Regions from separate parts of the Streptomyces sp. NPDC087428 genome, predicted to be linked through region 1. Evidence: riboswitches for the same ligand, from Rfam matches in the RefSeq annotation. Region 1 holds a riboswitch; each other region holds the start of a gene.
What was found. Region 1 has a riboswitch for cyclic di-AMP ahead of ACIO3R_RS25685 (NlpC/P60 family protein). Riboswitches for the same ligand answer to the same signal wherever they lie in the genome.
Positions count from the first base shown of each region.

Region 2: another riboswitch for cyclic di-AMP. It lies ahead of ACIO3R_RS28750 (M23 family metallopeptidase); the one in region 1 lies ahead of ACIO3R_RS25685 (NlpC/P60 family protein).
Region 3: another riboswitch for cyclic di-AMP. It lies ahead of ACIO3R_RS14190 (transglycosylase family protein); the one in region 1 lies ahead of ACIO3R_RS25685 (NlpC/P60 family protein).

Region 1 covers NZ_JBIUXR010000012.1:103,371-109,257, forward strand. The annotation lists gene ACIO3R_RS25670 (HAD family hydrolase) at 1-286, shown strand, start outside; gene ACIO3R_RS25675 (NlpC/P60 family protein) at 303-1,349, opposite strand; gene ACIO3R_RS25680 (hypothetical protein) at 1,708-2,061, shown strand; gene ACIO3R_RS25685 (NlpC/P60 family protein) at 2,161-3,339, opposite strand; cyclic di-AMP (ydaO/yuaA leader) riboswitch at 3,338-3,503, opposite strand; gene pcrA (DNA helicase PcrA) at 3,773-5,887, shown strand, end outside.
Region 2 covers NZ_JBIUXR010000014.1:157,854-163,740, forward strand. The annotation lists gene ACIO3R_RS28735 (GNAT family N-acetyltransferase) at 1-102, opposite strand, end outside; gene ACIO3R_RS28740 (HPr family phosphocarrier protein) at 286-567, shown strand; gene ACIO3R_RS28745 (GntR family transcriptional regulator) at 746-1,456, opposite strand; gene ACIO3R_RS28750 (M23 family metallopeptidase) at 1,631-2,473, opposite strand; cyclic di-AMP (ydaO/yuaA leader) riboswitch at 2,486-2,653, opposite strand; gene ACIO3R_RS28755 (M16 family metallopeptidase) at 2,867-4,249, opposite strand; gene ACIO3R_RS28760 (M16 family metallopeptidase) at 4,276-5,646, opposite strand.
Region 3 covers NZ_JBIUXR010000006.1:103,876-109,762, reverse strand. The annotation lists gene ACIO3R_RS14205 (nucleoside triphosphate pyrophosphohydrolase) at 1-3, shown strand, start outside; gene ACIO3R_RS14200 (cytochrome P450) at 35-1,360, shown strand; gene ACIO3R_RS14195 (transglycosylase family protein) at 1,466-2,410, shown strand; cyclic di-AMP (ydaO/yuaA leader) riboswitch at 2,723-2,894, shown strand; gene ACIO3R_RS14190 (transglycosylase family protein) at 2,899-3,636, shown strand; gene eno (phosphopyruvate hydratase) at 3,911-5,197, shown strand; gene ACIO3R_RS14180 (septum formation initiator family protein) at 5,315-5,785, shown strand; gene ACIO3R_RS14175 (DUF501 domain-containing protein) at 5,850-5,887, shown strand, end outside.

The DNA.
Region 1 (5,887 bases):
CCTCCGTTCCTTCAAACACGTGGTCGTCGCCGGGCCGGACGTACGGCCGAAGCCGGAGCCCGACGTCTACGACGTGGCGGCCCGCCTCTGCGGCGTTCCGCCCGAGGAGGCCCTGGCCGTGGAGGACTCGATCACGGGCATGGAGTCGGCCCGTCGGGCGGGCCTCCGTGTCATCGGGCTCGGCGCTGTCCCGCCGGGTCCGGATGCCGAGCAGGCCGATCTGTGGGTCGCGAGTCTCGCGGACCGCGAGCTGGTGAAGTGGGCCCGTAGCCGGATCGGCGCGTAGGGCGGGTCCGCGTTCCCTATGCCACCCGGGTCGCTCCGGCGAAGGGCATTTCGTCGACCGGAGCGATGCGCACCGGGGCCCCCGGGCGCGGGGCGTGGATCATCCGGCCGTTGCCGATGTAGAGGCCGACATGGCTGACGCCCGAGAAGAAGAACACCAGGTCGCCGGGGGCGAGTTCGGACCTCGCGACGCGCTGCCCGGCGTTGATCTGGGTGTACGTGGTCCGGGGGAGCGAGACGCCCGCGGAGCGCCAGGCGGCCTGGGTGAGGCCGGAGCAGTCGAACGAGGAGGGGCCGGTGGCGCCCCAGACGTACGGCTTGCCGAGGGCCCCGTACGCGAAGGCGACGGCTGCCGCGGCGCGGGCGTTCGGTGCCCGGTCGGAGCCGCGCGGGGAGCTGCGGTCGGCGTGGCCCGCGCCGCGGCCGCCGTCCGAGGCGTCGTACGCGGCGCGCTGGGCGGGGGAGAGGCGGGCCAGCAGGGTGCGGGCCTCGGACAGCTTGGCGCGGACCGTCGCCCGGTGCCTCTTCAGGTCGGCCTGGCGGGCGGTGAGCTCGGCCAGCTGACCCGCCGCCTCCGACCGCAGCTGGGCCACGTCCGCGACCTGGCGCCGCACGGTGCGCACCTCGTCGGCCCGGCCGGCGGCGGCCCGCTCCACGTAGGAGGCGCGCTCCAGGTACTGGTCGGGGTCCGAGGAGAGCGCCAGCTGGAGGGAGGGGTCGAGACCGCCGGAACGGTACTGCGCCGCCGCGTACGCGCCCAGCGCGTCCCGCGAGGCGTTGAGCCGCTCGGTCCTGCGGGCGGCCTCGTCGCGCATCGCGTCGATGGACTCGGCGGCGGCGGCCGCCTTCACCTTCGCGCCGTTGTACTGCTCGGTGGCGACCTCCGCCTCCCGGTACAGCCGGTCCACCTCGGCCTTGACCCGGGCGGGGGTGGGCGTCGGGTCGGCGTGCGCGGATCCCGGCAGCGCGGCAGCGGTCGCGGCCCCGGCGAGGGCGAGGGTCGCTGCGGTGCGGGCAGCAGAGCCGTTGTACGGGCGCTGCTTGGGTTTCCGGTGCGCGGCCACGAGGGCGGGGGTCCTTCCTGTCGACTGCCCGTCGGGGCCTACCGGCGGGCCCGCCCGGTCCGGCGGCGGGTCACCAACAGGGGGAGCGGCCCGCCGCCGGATCTCTCGGCGGGGCGACCGGACGGTGCCGTCCGGGTACGGATCGGCGGTGATCCGGTCACCTGGGTAGGGACGCTAAACCCGGGGCACGGGCAGGAGTCGTAATGACGCCTATTGCCCGAATTTTGCCCAGCGTTGTCGCTGGATGACCGGAAAAATTGCACCAGAGTCAGGCAATTGGTGCATTCATCAGTCAAGCGTCCAGTAAGCCTCACCTGGCTGCGGGAGGCTGATATGGCCAGGGCTAAGGTGCGGAACCATGCGTGTACTCATCGATGTCTTCGTCGCCCTGCACATCATCGGAATCGCCGCCCTGCTGGGTGGCTTCCTCACCCAGATGAAGGCGATGGGCGCGGGGACGGCACGCTTCGTGCCGGGGATGCTGCACGGCGCGCTGACCATGCTGGTCACCGGTATCGCCCTGGTCGGGCTCGACCAGGCCGACGACCACCCCGTGAACAACGTCAAGATCGGCATCAAGCTGCTGATCCTGGTCGTCATCCTCGGGCTCGTCTACGTCAAGCGGGACGAGGAGAAGGTCGAGAAGGGCCTCTTCGCAGCGGTGGGCGGACTGACGGTCGTCAACATCTTCATCGCCACGCTCTGGACCTGACCCGACCCGACCGTACCGCTGCCTGGCCCGGACCGACCGGCCTGGCAGCGGTACGGCGGATGGCCGCTGCTCGGGGCCACCCGCCGTACCGCAACGCCCCTAACCGGGCCGCACGCTCCCGTAGATCGGCATGTAGTAGATCGATTCCTCGCGCACGTTCGCCCCCGGCTTCGGCGCGTGGATCATCATGCCGTCGCCCTTGTAGATGCCGACGTGGCTGATGTCGTCGTAGAAGAAGACCAGGTCCCCCGGCTGCAGATCCGCCGTCGCGATCCGGGTGCCCACATTCACCTGGTCCCAGGTGGTCCGCGGAATGCTGACGCCCGCCGCCCTCCACGCCGCCTGGGTGAGCCCCGAGCAGTCGTACGAGGACGGGCCGGTCGCACCCCAGACGTACGGCTTGCCGATCTGGGCCCTGGCGAACGCGAGGACCTTCCCGGCCTTCGTCGTCGCGCTGCTGTCCGAGCCGCCGGAACCCGTCCCGGAACCCGTCCCGGTGCCCGAGCCGCTCCCGGTGCCCGTGCCGGTCCCGCCCCCGGCCTCCTTGGCCTTGCGGTCGGCCTCCGCCTTCGCGGCGGCCTGCTTCTCCGCCAGCTCCGCCGCCTTGCGCTTGGCCTCGTCCTTCTTCTTCTGCTCCAGCTCGGCGAGGCGCGCCTTCTCCTCGGCGGTCAGCTTCGACAGCAGTGTGCGGGCCTCGGTCAGCTTGTCCTGGACGTTCTGCTTGCTGGTGCGCAGCCGGGTCTGGGACGCCGTGAGCGTCTCCAGGCTCGTCACCGCCTCGGCGCGCTTCTTGGACGCCTCCGCCTGCTTCGTACGGAAGTCCGTGACGGCCTGCTGCTGGTTCGTGGCCATCCGGTTCATGAGGTGGGTCTGGTCGAAGAACGACTGCGGGTCGTTCGCCAGGAAGAAGGTGGCGGTCGGCGCGAGCGCCCCGTCGCGGTACTGGGCGGCGGCGTAGTTCCCGAGCGTCCGGCGGGCGTCGTTCAGCTTGTCAGCGCGCTGGGCGATGTCGTCCAGCAGCGTGTCCACCTCGGTGCGCTGCTTGGCGGACGCCTCTTTCGCCTGATCGTAGTGCTGGGTCGCGGTACCCGCCTGCCGGTAGAGGTCGTCGACCTTCTTCTGCACGTCCTCGATGCTGGGCTTCGGGGCCGGGGCCGCCAGCGCGCTCTGCGTGGACAGCAGGGTCACCGAGGCGAGTGCGGCCGTCGTGAACCCGATGGCCGGGGTGGTGCTGCGCACCCGGGGGCGCGGTTTGCGATGCGACGCCAAGGCCGGCATCTCCTTCCGTGGACCGCCTACCGGGTTAGCTGTCGGGTTCGGGCGGAACGGAAGGCTGCCCTACGGTCCTGGTGGGGGATTTCGGACCGATTCACCCCGGTGCTGCGTGTGGGTCCCCGGTTCCGGACTCCATGGAGGCAGCCCGGATTCGGCGTGGACGTCCGCTCGGCGTGGTTCGCCTCTGGGGGTACGGGCCGCCCGAACGTGCACGCTAGCCAACTCATGGTGCCGCTGTGAAGGTTGATGTTCGATATGCCCGATACATTTTCGTGACCTTGGTGAAGTGGACGCGGTGCGGGCAGGTCAGGCACGGGATCCGTCCACGCAGTGTGCGTCCGGCATCGCTCAGGGTGGCCGCGCGCAGGTGTGCGGAGGTGTGCGGTTCGCCATGTGAGCCCGGGGTGTCAGTGCGGCGGCCTAGACTCGGACAGCGATGAGCAGCCTCTTTGACGACAGTTTCCTGGCCGGCCTCCAGCACACGGAGGAAGGGCCCCCGCCGCCCCCCGAGGACTCGGCACCCGAAGCGGTGCCGGAGGACCTCTTCGGGGGCGTGTTCGACGGGCCCCCGCCGCCCCGCGACGCGTACTACCGCGACGGGGCCCACCGCCCGGTGATCGACGCCGCCGCGCTGCTCGACGGGCTGAACACCGAACAGCGCGCCGCCGTCGTGCACGCGGGGTCCCCGCTGCTCATCGTCGCCGGGGCCGGCTCGGGCAAGACCCGGGTACTGACCCACCGCATCGCCCACCTGCTCGCCGAGCGGGGGGTGCACCCCGGCCAGATCCTGGCGATCACCTTCACCAACAAGGCCGCCGGCGAGATGAAGGAGCGCGTCGAGCAGCTCGTCGGCCCCCGCGCCAACGCCATGTGGGTCATGACCTTCCACAGCGCGTGCGTACGGATCCTGCGCCGCGAGTCGAAGAAGCTCGGCTTCACGTCCTCGTTCTCGATCTACGACGCCGCGGACTCCAAGCGGCTGATGGCCCTGGTCTGCCGCGATCTCGACCTCGACCCGAAGCGCTTCCCGCCGAAGTCGTTCACGGCGAAGGTGTCGAACCTCAAGAACGAGCTGATCGACGAGGAGACCTTCGCCGGCCAGGCCGCGGACGGTTTCGAGAAGACGCTCGCCCAGGCCTACGCGATGTACCAGTCCCGGCTGCGCGAGGCCAACGCGCTGGACTTCGACGACATCATCATGACGACGGTCCACCTGCTCCAGGCCTTCCCCGACGTCGCGGAGCACTACCGCCGCCGGTTCCGGCACGTCCTGGTCGACGAGTACCAGGACACCAACCACGCCCAGTACACGCTCGTACGGGAACTGGTCGGCCCGGCCGGCGCCGCCGACGCCCCCGGCGAGCTGTGCGTCGTCGGTGACGCGGACCAGTCGATCTACGCCTTCCGCGGCGCCACGATCCGCAACATCCTCCAGTTCGAGGAGGACTACCCGGACGCGACCACGATCCTGCTGGAACAGAACTACCGCTCCACCCAGACGATCCTGTCCGCCGCCAACGCCGTCATCGAGCGCAACGAGAGCCGCCGCCCGAAGAACCTCTGGACCAACGCCGGTTCCGGCGCCCGGATCACCGGTTACGTCGCGGACACCGAGCACGACGAGGCGCAGTTCGTCGCCGACGAGATCGACCGGCTGACCGACGCGGGCGACGCCAAGGCCGGTGACGTCGCGATCTTCTACCGGACGAACGCGCAGTCCCGTGTCTTCGAGGAGATCTTCATCCGGGTCGGCCTCCCGTACAAGGTCGTCGGCGGTGTGCGCTTCTACGAGCGCAAGGAGGTCCGGGACGTCCTGGCCTACCTCCGGGTCCTGTCCAACCCCGAGGACACGGTCCCGCTGCGCCGCATCCTGAACGTGCCCAAACGCGGCATCGGCGACCGGGCCGAGGCGATGATCGACGCCCTGTCCCTGCGCGAGAAGATCACCTTCCCGCAGGCGCTGCGCCGCGTCGACGAGGCGTACGGCATGGCCGCGCGCTCCGCCAACGCCGTCAAGCGGTTCAACACGCTGATGGAGGAGCTGCGCACGATCGTCGAATCGGGCGCGGGGCCCGCGGTGGTGCTGGAGGCGGTCATGGAGCGGACCGGCTACCTCGCCGAGCTCCAGGCCTCCACCGACCCGCAGGACGAGACCCGGATCGAGAACCTCCAGGAGCTCGCCGCCGTCGCGCTCGAATTCGAGCAGGACCGCGGCGAGGAGGAGGGCACGGGCACCCTCTCCGAGTTCCTGGAGCGGGTCGCGCTCGTCGCGGACTCCGACCAGATCCCCGACGAGGACACCGACGGCTCCGGAGTCGTCACGCTGATGACCCTGCACACGGCGAAGGGCCTCGAATTCCCGGTGGTCTTCCTGACCGGCATGGAGGACGGCGTCTTCCCGCACATGCGGGCGCTGGGCCAGGTCAAGGAGCTGGAGGAGGAGCGCCGGCTCGCCTATGTCGGCATCACCCGCGCCCGCGAGCGGCTCTACCTGACGCGGGCGGCGATGCGCAGCGCCTGGGGCCAGCCCTCGTACAACCCGCCGTCGCGG
Region 2 (5,887 bases), on a different contig from region 1:
GATCGGCCTGATCCGCGCGGTGCCGCCGTCGCGGAGCACCACGTCCGCCTCCCAGTGATCGGGGTAGACGTGATGCGGACTCTGCTCCGGAGAGGGCTCCATGGGCAAAGCCTACGGCTCTGTCAGCGGTCGCGTGGGGGGCGGGGCCGGGGCAGTCTGGGGGTGGCCGATCGACGGTACGGCCGGGCCCCGGCACCCACTCGACCGGGCCGCGGGTCGGCCGGAGCATCGGGCACTGCATGAGAGACTGGTCTAGACAACCATTGATTCGTGAAGGGCAGAACCATGGCTGAGCGCCGCGTCAACGTCGGTTGGGCCGAGGGCCTGCACGCCCGCCCCGCATCCATCTTCGTCCGTGCCGCCACGGCCTCCGGCATACCCGTGACGATCGCCAAGGCCGACGGCAACGCGGTGAACGCCGCGTCCATGCTCGCGGTGCTCGGGCTCGGCGCCCAGGGCGGCGAGGAGATCGTTCTCGCGTCCGACGCCGACGACGCCGAAGCCGCTCTGGACCGTCTGTCCAAGCTGGTCGCCGAGGGGCTCGACGAGCTTCCGGAGACCGTCTGACCCAGCGGTCACGACCGCCGGAATTCTTGCGAAAGAGCCGCGACACCCCCGACCGGGAGTCGCGGCTCTTTCGTGTGCGCGGGAATGACGGATCACCGATAAAGACCCGCGCATCGGAATTCAGGGCAGCAAGAACAAAGCCCCAATGAATGCCTGCTCTTTGTATACGGCCCCCTTGTTAATGCCGGCCGCTCGGGGTGTTTACGACATGTTGCGAAGTCCTCACCCGGCCGGCGCGGGGGATGGCGGCGGCGCCCGGCCGGTCGGGACGGCGCAGCCGGTGCGCGGCGGTGGCCCGCTCGGCATGCTGGGCGGCCAGCGCCCGCGCGCGTTCCGCGTCGCCGCGCGCCACGGCGTCCACGATGGCCCCGTGCTCGGCCCAGGAGTCGGCGGGGCGGGCCGGCTGGTCGACCGCGTACATCCAGGCGATCTTGTGCCGGAGCTGGGTGAGCAGTGCGATCAGGCCGGGGCTGCCGGAGGCCTGGGCCAGGGTCTCGTGGAACCAGCCGCCCAGTGACCGCAGGTCCTCGCCCTCGCCCCGGCGGGTCCGCTCCTGCCCCAGCCTGACCAGGCCGCGCAGCACCTTGAGGTGGGCGTCGGTGCGGCGCTGGGCGGCACGGGCCGCGCCGAGCGGCTCCAGCAGCATCCGGACCTCCAGGAGATCGGCGGCCTCCTGCTCGTCGGGCTCGGCGACGCAGGCCCCGGCATGCCTGCGGGTGACCACGAAGCCCTCGGACTCCAGGGTGCGCAGCGCTTCGCGCACCGGGACGCGGGAGACCCCGTAACGGCGTGCGAGCACCTCCTCGGTGAGTCGGCTGCCGCGCTCGAAGACACCGGAGACGATGTCGTCACGGATTGCCGTGCATACCGAATGCGCCGGAATGCGCATGTCCGAACCTCCGTCTTAATCCCCGCGGAACGCGGCCGATCGACGCCTGTCCTGTGACTCTATTGCAATGCGCTCGCATTTCCGATGCCGGGTGGAAATTCATGAATATCTTTTGGGTACGACGAAGGCCCCGGCGGGCTGCCGGGGCCTTTCACCGAGGTGCTTCGCCGTCGGTCAGACGGTGACGCCGTGGGCGCGCAGATAGGCGACCGGGTCCATGTCGGAGCCGTACGACGGCGTGGTCCGGGCCTCGAAGTGGAGGTGCGGTCCGGTGGAGTTGCCGGTGGAGCCGGAGAGGCCGATCCGCTGGCCCTGGCCGACGCCCTGGCCGACGGAGACGCCGATCGAGGAGAGGTGGCCGTACTGGGTGTACGTGCCGTCCGTCATCCGGAGCACGATGTTGTTGCCGTACGCGCCGCCCCAGCCGGCCTCGACGACCGTACCGGCGCCGACGGCGACGACGGAGCTGCCGGACGCGGCGTGGAAGTCGATGCCGGAGTGGCTGCCGGAGGACCAGAGGGAGCCGCCGGCCTGGTAGCCGGTGCTCACGTGGGAACCCGCGACGGGGAGCTGGAAGGTGCCCAGCCGGGCGCGCTCGGCGGAGCGGGCGGCACGCGCCTCGCTCGCGCGGGCCTCCTCGGCCCTGGCGGCGGCCTCGGCCTTCGCGGCAGCCCTGGCCCTGGCGTCGGCCTTCTTCTTGGCGTCCGCCTTCTTCTTCGCCTCGGCCTTCGCCCTGGCGTCCGCCTTCGCCTTCGCCTTCGCGGCGGCGTCGGCCTGGCGCTGCTGCGCGTCCGCCTGCGCGTCGATCCGGTCGGCCAGGTCGCCCTCGATGGCGATGACCTGGGAGAGCCCTGTCTCGTCGGCGTCGGGGGTCTCGGTGCCGGCGGCGAGGGCCGGGGAGGCCAGGGAGCCGATGACGCCGGTGGTGGCCAGGGTCGCGATGCCGACGGCCTTCGCGCCGCAGCGCGTCAGACGGCTCGGGGCACGGTGCTTCCCGGTGGCACGGGTGAACGCCATGAAGTGGCTGGTCCTTTCCTTCCCTCTCGCCTACCGGGTTAGCTGACGGGTTCGGAGCAGGAAGGTCTCCTACGGATCCCCCGGCCTCACCGAGGCATGGGCATCCGATTCACCCCAGGGACTGCGTGGGTCCCCGGCTCCCCCGGCTCGCGCCTGACGGGGACTCGGCGATGGCTGCCCGGTACGTCACGGATGCGGCATACGAGTGACGGACAGCCGGGCCGACGTTAAACGGGGGCACTTCCCCACACCAAACGGACAGGCGGATTTGTAGCGCATCCCACAGGGCAGACAGGCAACCTCTCCCGCAAAACTGGACAAAAGAGGAAGGCCCCGGCGGTCAGCGATCCACCAGGACCTTCCTTTTGTCCCGTTACCGGGGAGAGCGTCCGGTCAGCCGGTGACGACCGAGACCTCTCCGATGCCGAGAGCCCTCACGGGCTCCTCGATCTGCGCGGCGTCCCCGACGAGGACCGTGACCAGCCGGTCGCCCGGAAAGGCGTTGACCACGGCCGCCGTCGCCTCCACCGTGCCGGTGTCCGCGAGGCGCGCGTACAGCTGCGCCTGGTAGTCGTCCGGGAGGTGCTGCTCGACCTGGTCCGCGAGGGTCGCGGCGACGGAGGCCGCCGTCTCGAACTTCAGCGGTGCGACGCCCACGAGGTTCTGCACGGCCGTCTCGCGCTCGGCGTCCGTGAGGCCCTCCGCGGCCAGTGTCCGCAGCACCTTCCACAGGTCCTCCAGCGCCGGCCCGGTGGACTCCGTGTCCACCGAGCCGCTGATGGCGAGCATCGCGGCGCCCGTCGGCCCGGAGGCGGCGTCCCCGGCGGAGGAGCGCAGCACCTGGCCGAAGGCGCGCACGCCGTAGGTGTACCCCTTCTCCTCGCGCAGCACCCGGTCCAGGCGGGAGGTCAGCGTGCCGCCCAGGCAGTACGTGCCGAGCACCTGGGCGGGCCAGACGCTGTCGTGCCGGTCGGCGCCGATCCGGCCGAGGAGCAGCTGGGTCTGGACCGCTCCGGGGCGGTCCACGATCACCACCCGGCCGGTGTCGTCGGCGGTGATCGGCGGGACCGGGCGGGGCTCGGCCGTGTCGCCCGACCAGTCGCCGATGGTGTCGGCGAGCAGGGCGTCCAGGTCGATGCCGGTGAGGTCGCCGACGACCACGGCGGTCGCGGTGGACGGCCGGACGTGGGCGTCGTAGAAGGCGCGCACGGCGGCGGAGTCGATCCGCTCCACGGTCTTCTCGGTGCCCTGGCGCGGGCGCGACATGCGGGCCGTGGCCGGGAAGAGCTCCTTGGAGAGCTGCTTGGCGGCGCGCCGGGCGGGGTTCGCCTGCTCGTGGGGGATCTCGTCGAGCCGGTTGTTCACCAGCCGCTCGATCTCGCTGTCGGCGAAGGCCGGTGCCCGCAGGGCCTCCGCGACCAGGCCGAGCGCCTTGGCCAGCCGGGAGGCGGGAACCTCCAGGGAGACCCGGACGCCGGGGTGGTCGGCGTGGGCGTCCAGGGTGGCACCGCACCGCTCCAGCTCGGCGGCGAACTCCTCGGCGCTGCGCTTGTCGGTGCCCTCCGACAGGGCGCGCGACATGATCGTGGCCACCCCGTCCAGGCCCTCGGGCTCGGCGTCCAGCGGGGCTTCGAGGAAGATCTCGACGGCCACGACCTGCTGGCCGGGGCGGTGGCAGCGCAGCACCGTGAGGCCGTTGGGCAGGGCGCCGCGCTCGGGTGCGGGAAAGGCCCAGGGCCTGGCCTCTCCGGGGGCGGGCTGCGGGTGGTACTGCATCGAAACTCCAGTCGCGGCAGCGTCGGTCACTTGTCCGCTCCTTCGTGCGCGTCGGTGTCGTTGGCGGCGTCGGCGTCTTCCGCGGGCTCCGCGGACTCGACCGGCTCGTAGACCAGCACCGCCCGGTTGTCGGGCCGCAGCTGGGCCCTGGCGGCCGCCCGGACCTCCTCCGCGGTGACGTCGAGCACCCGGTGCACGGCGGTCAGGGCAAGCTGCGGGTCACCGAACAGCACGGCGAACCGGCACAGTTCGTCGGCCCGGCCCGCGACCGTACCGAGCCGGTCCAGCCACTCGCGCTCCAACTGTGCCTGGGCGCGCTCCATCTCCTCGGGCGAGGGGCCCTCCTCGGCGAACCGGGCGAGCTCCTCGTCGACCGCGGACTCGATCTGCGCCACCTCGACGCCGCCGGACGTCTTGACGTCCAGCCAGCCGAGCGAGGGCGCGCCGGCCAGCCGCAGCAGTCCGAATCCGGCCGCGACGGCCGTCCGGTCGCGGCGGACGAGGCGGTTGTGCAGCCGGGACGACTCGCCGCCGCCCAGGACGGTCAGCGCGAGATCCGCGGCGTCGCACGCGCGGGTGCCGTCCTGCGGCAGCCGGTAGGCGGCCATCAGCGCACGCGCCGGGACCTCCTCGCGGACCTCCTCGCGCAGCTCACCGCCCATGACCTCGGGCAGTGAGCCGTCCCGCGGCGGCTGCTTGCCGTCGTGCGACGGGATGGTGCCGAAGTACTTCTCGATCCAGGCGAGCGTCTGCTCGGGGTCGATGTCGCCGACGACCGAGAGCACCGCGTTGTTGGGCGCGTAGTACGTACGGAAGAAGGTCCGCGCGTCCTCGAGCGTCGCCGCGTCCAGGTCGGCCATCGAGCCGATCGGGGTGTGGTGGTACGGGTGGCCCTCCGGGTAGGCGAGGGCGGTCAGCTTCTCGAACGCGGTGCCGTACGGGACGTTGTCGTAGCGCTGGCGGCGCTCGTTCTTGACGACGTCGCGCTGGTTCTCCATGGACTCCTCGTCGAGCGCGGCGAGCAGCGAGCCCATCCGGTCGGCCTCGAGCCACAGGGCCAGTTCCAGCTGATGCGTGGGCATCGTCTCGAAGTAGTTGGTCCGCTCGAAGCTGGTGGTGCCGTTGAGGGAGCCGCCGGCGCCCTGCACCAGCTCGAAGTGTCCGTTCCCCTTGACCTGGCCCGAGCCCTGGAACATCAGGTGCTCGAAGAGGTGAGCCAGACCGGTGCGCCCCTTGACCTCGTGGCGCGAGCCGACGTCGTACCAGAGGCACACCGCGGCGACCGGGGTCAGATGGTCCTCGGAGAGCACCACGCGCAGGCCGTTGGCCAGACGGTGCTCGGTCGCTGTCAAGCCGCCGGAGCCGGCCTGGGCTGTGGCCGTGTGACCCATGGGCATGTACGTCCCTTCGATCGCGATACTGGATGTGATGCGAGACCTGCCACTGTAAGCAAGCGCACCGACGCCTGGCGAAGTTCCCGTGCCGCGCACGTCACCGGAAAGCGGTGTCCGGACCCCTCGGGACGGGTGGAGAACCCCCTTTGGGACGGGTCGAGGTCGGAGTTGTCAGTGCGGCGGTCCACAATGGTCCGCGTCAGAACCTGAGGTTGCCCGAACAGAATCCGTGAAGGAGTCGCAG
Region 3 (5,887 bases), on a different contig from region 1:
TAGCCCGGTACGGGGCAGCGGCTAACGTCGGGGGGTGAACGACCTACCCGCCGACGCCCCCGCCGGCTGCCCCGCCCACGGCTCCACCCCCGCCCCCGAACTCTTCACGTGGGAGTTCGCCACCGATCCGTACCCGGCGTACGCCTGGCTGCGCGAGCACAGCCCCGTGCACCGCACGACGCTGCCCAGCGGGGTCGAGGCCTGGCTCGTCACCCGGTACGCGGACGCCAAGCAGGCCCTCGCCGACGCCCGGCTCTCCAAGAACCCGGCGCACCACGCCGAGCCGGCGCACGCCAAGGGACGGACGGGCATCCCGGGCGAGCGCAAGGCGGAGCTGATGACGCATCTGCTGAACATCGACCCGCCCGACCACACCCGGCTGCGGCGTCTCGTCTCGAAGGCGTTCACGCCCCGGCGCATCGCGGAGTTCGAGCCGCGCGTGCAGGAGCTGACGGACCGCCTCATCGACTCCTTCATCGAGAAGGGGGAGGCGGACCTCATCCACGAGTTCGCCTTCCCCCTCCCCATCTACGCGATCTGCGACCTGCTCGGCGTCCCGCGCGAGGACCAGGACGACTTCCGGGACTGGGCGGGCATGATGATCCGCCACGGCGGCGGCCCCAGGGGCGGGGTGGCCCGTTCGGTGAAGAAGATGCGCGGCTATCTGCTCGAACTCATCCACCGCAAGCGCGAGAACCCAGGGGACGACCTGATCTCGGGACTGATCCGGGCGAGCGACGACGGCGAGCACCTGACCGAGAACGAGGCCGCCGCGATGGCCTTCATCCTCCTGTTCGCCGGCTTCGAGACGACAGTGAATCTGATCGGTAACGGCGTCCACACCCTGCTGGGCCACCCGGAGCAGCGCGAGCGGCTCCAGCGGTCCCTGGCGGCGGGGGAGACGGAGCTGCTCGCCACCGGTGTCGAGGAACTGCTGCGGTACGACGGTCCGGTGGAGCTGGCGACCTGGCGGTTCGCCACCGAGGCGCTGACGGTCGGCGGGCAGCGGGTCGCCGAGGGGGACCCCGTCCTCGTGGTGCTCGCGGCCGCCGACCGTGACCCCGGACGCTTCGGTGACCCGGACACGCTGGACCTCGCGCGGCGTGACAATCAGCACCTCGGCTACGGGCACGGCATCCATTACTGCCTGGGCGCACCGCTCGCCCGGCTGGAGGGCCAGGCAGCCCTCGCCACGCTGCTGAAACGCCTTCCGGACCTGCGACTCGCGGTGGAACCTGCCGATTTGCGCTGGCGTGGCGGGCTCATCATGCGTGGACTGCGGACGCTTCCGGTGGAGTTCACCCCCGGGCCCGCCCGTGGGTCCGCTCCCGGGGAAGGTGACACTCTGTCAACTCTGTGACTTTTACGTGATCTCCGCTGCATCGACTTGTGACACACGTTCGAGTCCCGCTAGGTTCACCGTTCGACTCACCCGTCACTCGTCAGTCACACGGAAGGCATTCCCATGGGCTCCGCGAACGGCAGACACCGTCGCCCTCGGCAGGCACCCGCGATCATCGTCGCCGCAGGCGTGACCGGCTCGGCCATTGCCATCCCGCTGCTCGGCGCGGCCGGTGCGCACGCCGCCGACGCCTCGACCTGGGACCGGGTCGCGGAGTGCGAGAGCGGTGGCATGTGGAGTGCCGACCTCAGCAACGGCTACTACGGCGGCCTGCAGTTCTCGCAGGAGGTCTGGAAGTCCTACGGCGGCGAGTCCTACGCCCCGCGGGCGGACCTCGCCAGCCGCTCGCAGCAGATCGCCGTGGCGGAGAAGGTCCTGGGCGACAAGGGGCCCAAGGCGTGGCCCAGCTGCGCCGTCATCTCCGGCCTCGCCACGGACGGGTCGCTGCCGGGCGTCGACCCGGGTGACGCTCCGTCCGCCGACGCGTCGGAGAGTGCGGATCCGGCCGCGAGTGCCGACCCGTCAGAGAGCGCCGACCCGGCGGACGACGCGTCCGAGGGCGCGACGAGGACCCCGTCGGACGACGCCACGGCCGACACCGCCGACAAGGACCGTACGCCGGACGCCCCCGCCTCCCCGTCCGCCACGCCCTCGGCATCCGGCTCCTCCGGTGCGACCGGCCCCTCGGACGCCCCGGGCGGGTCCTCCTCGGGCGGGGAGACGGGCGGCAGGCACCGCGGCGCGCCGGCCCCGGAGGGGACCGGCGGTGACCGGGACGCGGGGCGGCACGCCTCGCGCGGCGAGGCCGACGCACGGGACAAGGGCGCACCGGCTGCTGACGGTACGTACACCGTCCGGCCGGGCGACAACCTCTGGGCGATTGCTGACGCGCAGAAGCTGCCCGGCGGCTGGACCGGGCTGTACGAGGCCAACAAGGCGGCGGTCGGTTCCGACCCGGACCTCATCCTTCCTGGCCAGAGCCTCGATCTCGGCGTGAAGGCCGGATGAGGGCGGCCGCGGGAGCGGTCTGATCAACAACTGAAATCGCCTCAAATCCGGGGTACTTAAGAGGCCTATGTCCCACTTTTGACTAAGTGAGACATGGGTCTCTTCGTGTGAACTGGCGCATCTTGTCCGGGAGCTCCCTCCGCATCCCTTCCGACCTGCGCAAATGTATGTTTTTCAGATACAAGTAAGGGCTGTTTATCCGGTATGTCCCTCTTTGAATGTCGGGGTGGCGTGTGTTTACGGTCAGAACCGCTCGCACCGCGGGCCCCGTCGATCGTCACGCCGAATCCTGCCGTCGGTCGAAGGGAACAGACGCGTAAAGCGCCGTAGGCAGGAGCGGGGGACCCAGGTAAGTGCCGGGCTGGATCGTCGCGAGACGCATCAGGACCGGCTTGGGGTGAAGTCGTGCGCTAGGACGTGCGGCCGGGCAACTCACTTGGCCCGAACCCGACAGCTCACCTCGTAGGCGTCGGTGAGGAGAAGTCTCGATGCTGCTTAACAGCAAGGGCAACAAGCACCGCCGTCCGTCCAGGGCCGTCCGTATCGCCACGCTCGCCGGTGTGACCGGTGCCGCCATCGCCGTGCCGCTGATGGGTGCCACCGGCGCCTCCGCGGCCTCCGTCTCCACGTGGGACGCGGTCGCCCAGTGCGAGTCCGGCGGCAACTGGTCCATCAACACCGGCAACGGCTACTACGGCGGTCTGCAGTTCTCGCAGTCCAGCTGGGCCGCCGCCGGCGGTACGCAGTACGCGGCCCGCGCCGACCTGGCCAGCAAGTCCCAGCAGATCGCCGTGGCCGAGAAGCTCCTCGCCATGCAGGGACCGGGTGCCTGGGCCTGCGCCGGTGCCGGCAACCTGAGCAACGACGGTGTCGACCCGGGTGTCGACACCGCCTCCAAGACCGAGACCGCTCCGAAGCAGGAGTCGGCTCCGGCCCAGCAGGCCGAGCCGAAGAAGGCCGAGCGCACCGAGGCCCCCGCCACCAACCGCTCGGACCGCTCGACCGCCCCCGAGGCGGAGCAGAAGAAGACCGTCACCACCCCGACCGGCGAGAAGGTCAAGAAGGGTGACGGCGAGTACAAGGTCGTCACCGGCGACTCGCTGAGCCAGATCGCGGCCGACCACAACGTCAAGGGTGGCTGGGAGCAGCTGTTCAAGCTGAACAAGGACATCGTCACGGACGCCGACATGATCTTCCCGGGCCAGCAGCTCCACCTGGTGAAGTAGTTCAGCACTCTCCTCGCTGACCGCCCCGGCCCGGCCGCACCTCCCCCCGTGCGGCCGGGCCGGGGCTCACCGCTTTCCGTGTTGATTGTTCAACTGTTGTAGTTACTGACCAGTAAATTTCTGGCCGTTTGCCCTGCTGTGACCGCTCTTGGGTCCTTTTTCGTCCCAGGGGACGGGCGCGCGGCCGACTGACACGGCCGCGCCGGTTAGGCTCTTGTCGCAAGGCCAAAGTGACCCTGCACAACCAGCGTCATATCCCAGAAGGAGATGCCTCGTGCCGTCCATCGACGTCGTCGTAGCCCGGGAAATCCTCGACTCCCGGGGCAACCCCACGGTCGAGGTCGAGGTTGGCCTCGACGACGGCAGCACCGGCCGTGCTGCTGTTCCGTCCGGAGCCTCCACCGGTGCGTTCGAGGCCATTGAGCTTCGCGACGGTGACCCCAACCGCTACCACGGGAAGGGCGTCGAGAAGGCGGTCCTCGCCGTGATCGAGCAGATCGGCCCGGAGCTCGTCGGCTACGACGCGACCGAGCAGCGGCTGATCGACCAGGCCATGTTCGACCTGGACGCCACCGAGAACAAGGGCTCGCTCGGCGCCAACGCCATCCTCGGCGTCTCGCTCGCCGTCGCGCACGCCGCGTCCGAGGCCTCGGACCTGCCGCTGTTCCGCTACCTCGGTGGCCCGAACGCGCACCTGCTGCCCGTCCCGATGATGAACATCCTCAACGGTGGGTCGCACGCCGACTCCAACGTGGACATCCAGGAGTTCATGATCGCCCCGATCGGCGCGGAGTCCTTCTCCGAGGCCCTGCGCTGGGGCGCCGAGGTCTACCACACGCTGAAGAAGGTCCTGAAGACCAAGGGCCTGTCCACCGGTCTCGGTGACGAGGGCGGCTTCGCGCCGAACCTGGAGTCCAACCGCGCCGCGCTCGACCTCATCCTTGAGGCCATCAAGGAAGCCGGCTACGTCCCCGGCAAGGACATCGCGCTCGCGCTCGACGTCGCCGCGTCCGAGTTCTACAAGGACGGCACGTACGAGTTCGAGGGCAAGTCCCGCTCGGCCGCCGAGATGACCGAGTACTACGAGGAGCTCGTCGACGCGTACCCGCTGGTCTCCATCGAGGACCCGCTGTACGAGGACGACTGGGCCGGCTGGAAGGTCATCACCGACAAGCTCGGCGCCAAGGTGCAGATCGTCGGTGACGACCTCTTCGTCACCAACCCGGAGCGCCTGGCCCGCGGCATCGAGGAGGGCTCGGCCAACGCCCTGCTCGTCAAGGTCAACCAGATCGGTTCGCTGACCGAGACCCTGGACGCCGTCGAGCTGGCCCAGCGCAGCGGCTTCAAGTGCATGATGTCGCACCGTTCCGGCGAGACCGAGGACGTCACCATCGCCGACCTCGCGGTCGCCGTGAACTGCGGTCAGATCAAGACCGGCGCCCCGGCCCGCTCGGACCGTGTCGCCAAGTACAACCAGCTGCTGCGCATCGAGGAGATCCTCGACGACGCCGCGGTGTACGCGGGCCGCTCGGCGTTCCCGCGGTTTCGCTCCGCGAACTGACGAAGACAGCACGGGCTGACAAGCCCGGCCGGGACCGACGCCCCGGCCTCCGTCCGTCCCCGCACTCGGTCCCGTACCGTGTGCGGGGACGGACGTGCGTAATGGGGAGGCGGAGACATGGCCGCGAAGGACCGGGACCGGTTCTCCACCGCGACCCGGCTGAGGCTGCTCGGAGAGCAGACCGCAGCCCGCGTCTACAGGTCCCAGAACCGCCGCCAGGCGCAACGCTCCCGGCTCACCGGCCGGGCGGCCTTCCTGGCGCTGGTCGTCTGCTCCCTGGTCGTCGCCCTCGCGTACCCGATGCGGCAGTACGTGTCGCAGCGCGACGAGATCGCCGACCAGCAGCGGCTCGCGCAGGAGGCCGAGGCACGTACCGAGGAACTGCGCGACGAGAAGTCGCGCCTCCAGGACGACGCCTACGTCAAGCGGCTGGCCCGCGAGCACCTGCACTACCTTCTTCCGGGAGAGACCGGCTACACCGTGGTCGATCCCGACGCGGTCAAGGAGCGCGACGGAAAGCCGGACGAGTCCGGCCGGCCGTGGCACTCCAACCTGTGGGACGGCGTCGACAGCGCCGACCGCGGCTGACCCGCGTCCCCCCGTACATCTGCGGAACCGCAGTTCGAGCAGCCCGATCAGAACCTAGGCAGGCATGGAAACGCCCCCTCCCCAGACCGAGTCCACCGCGCC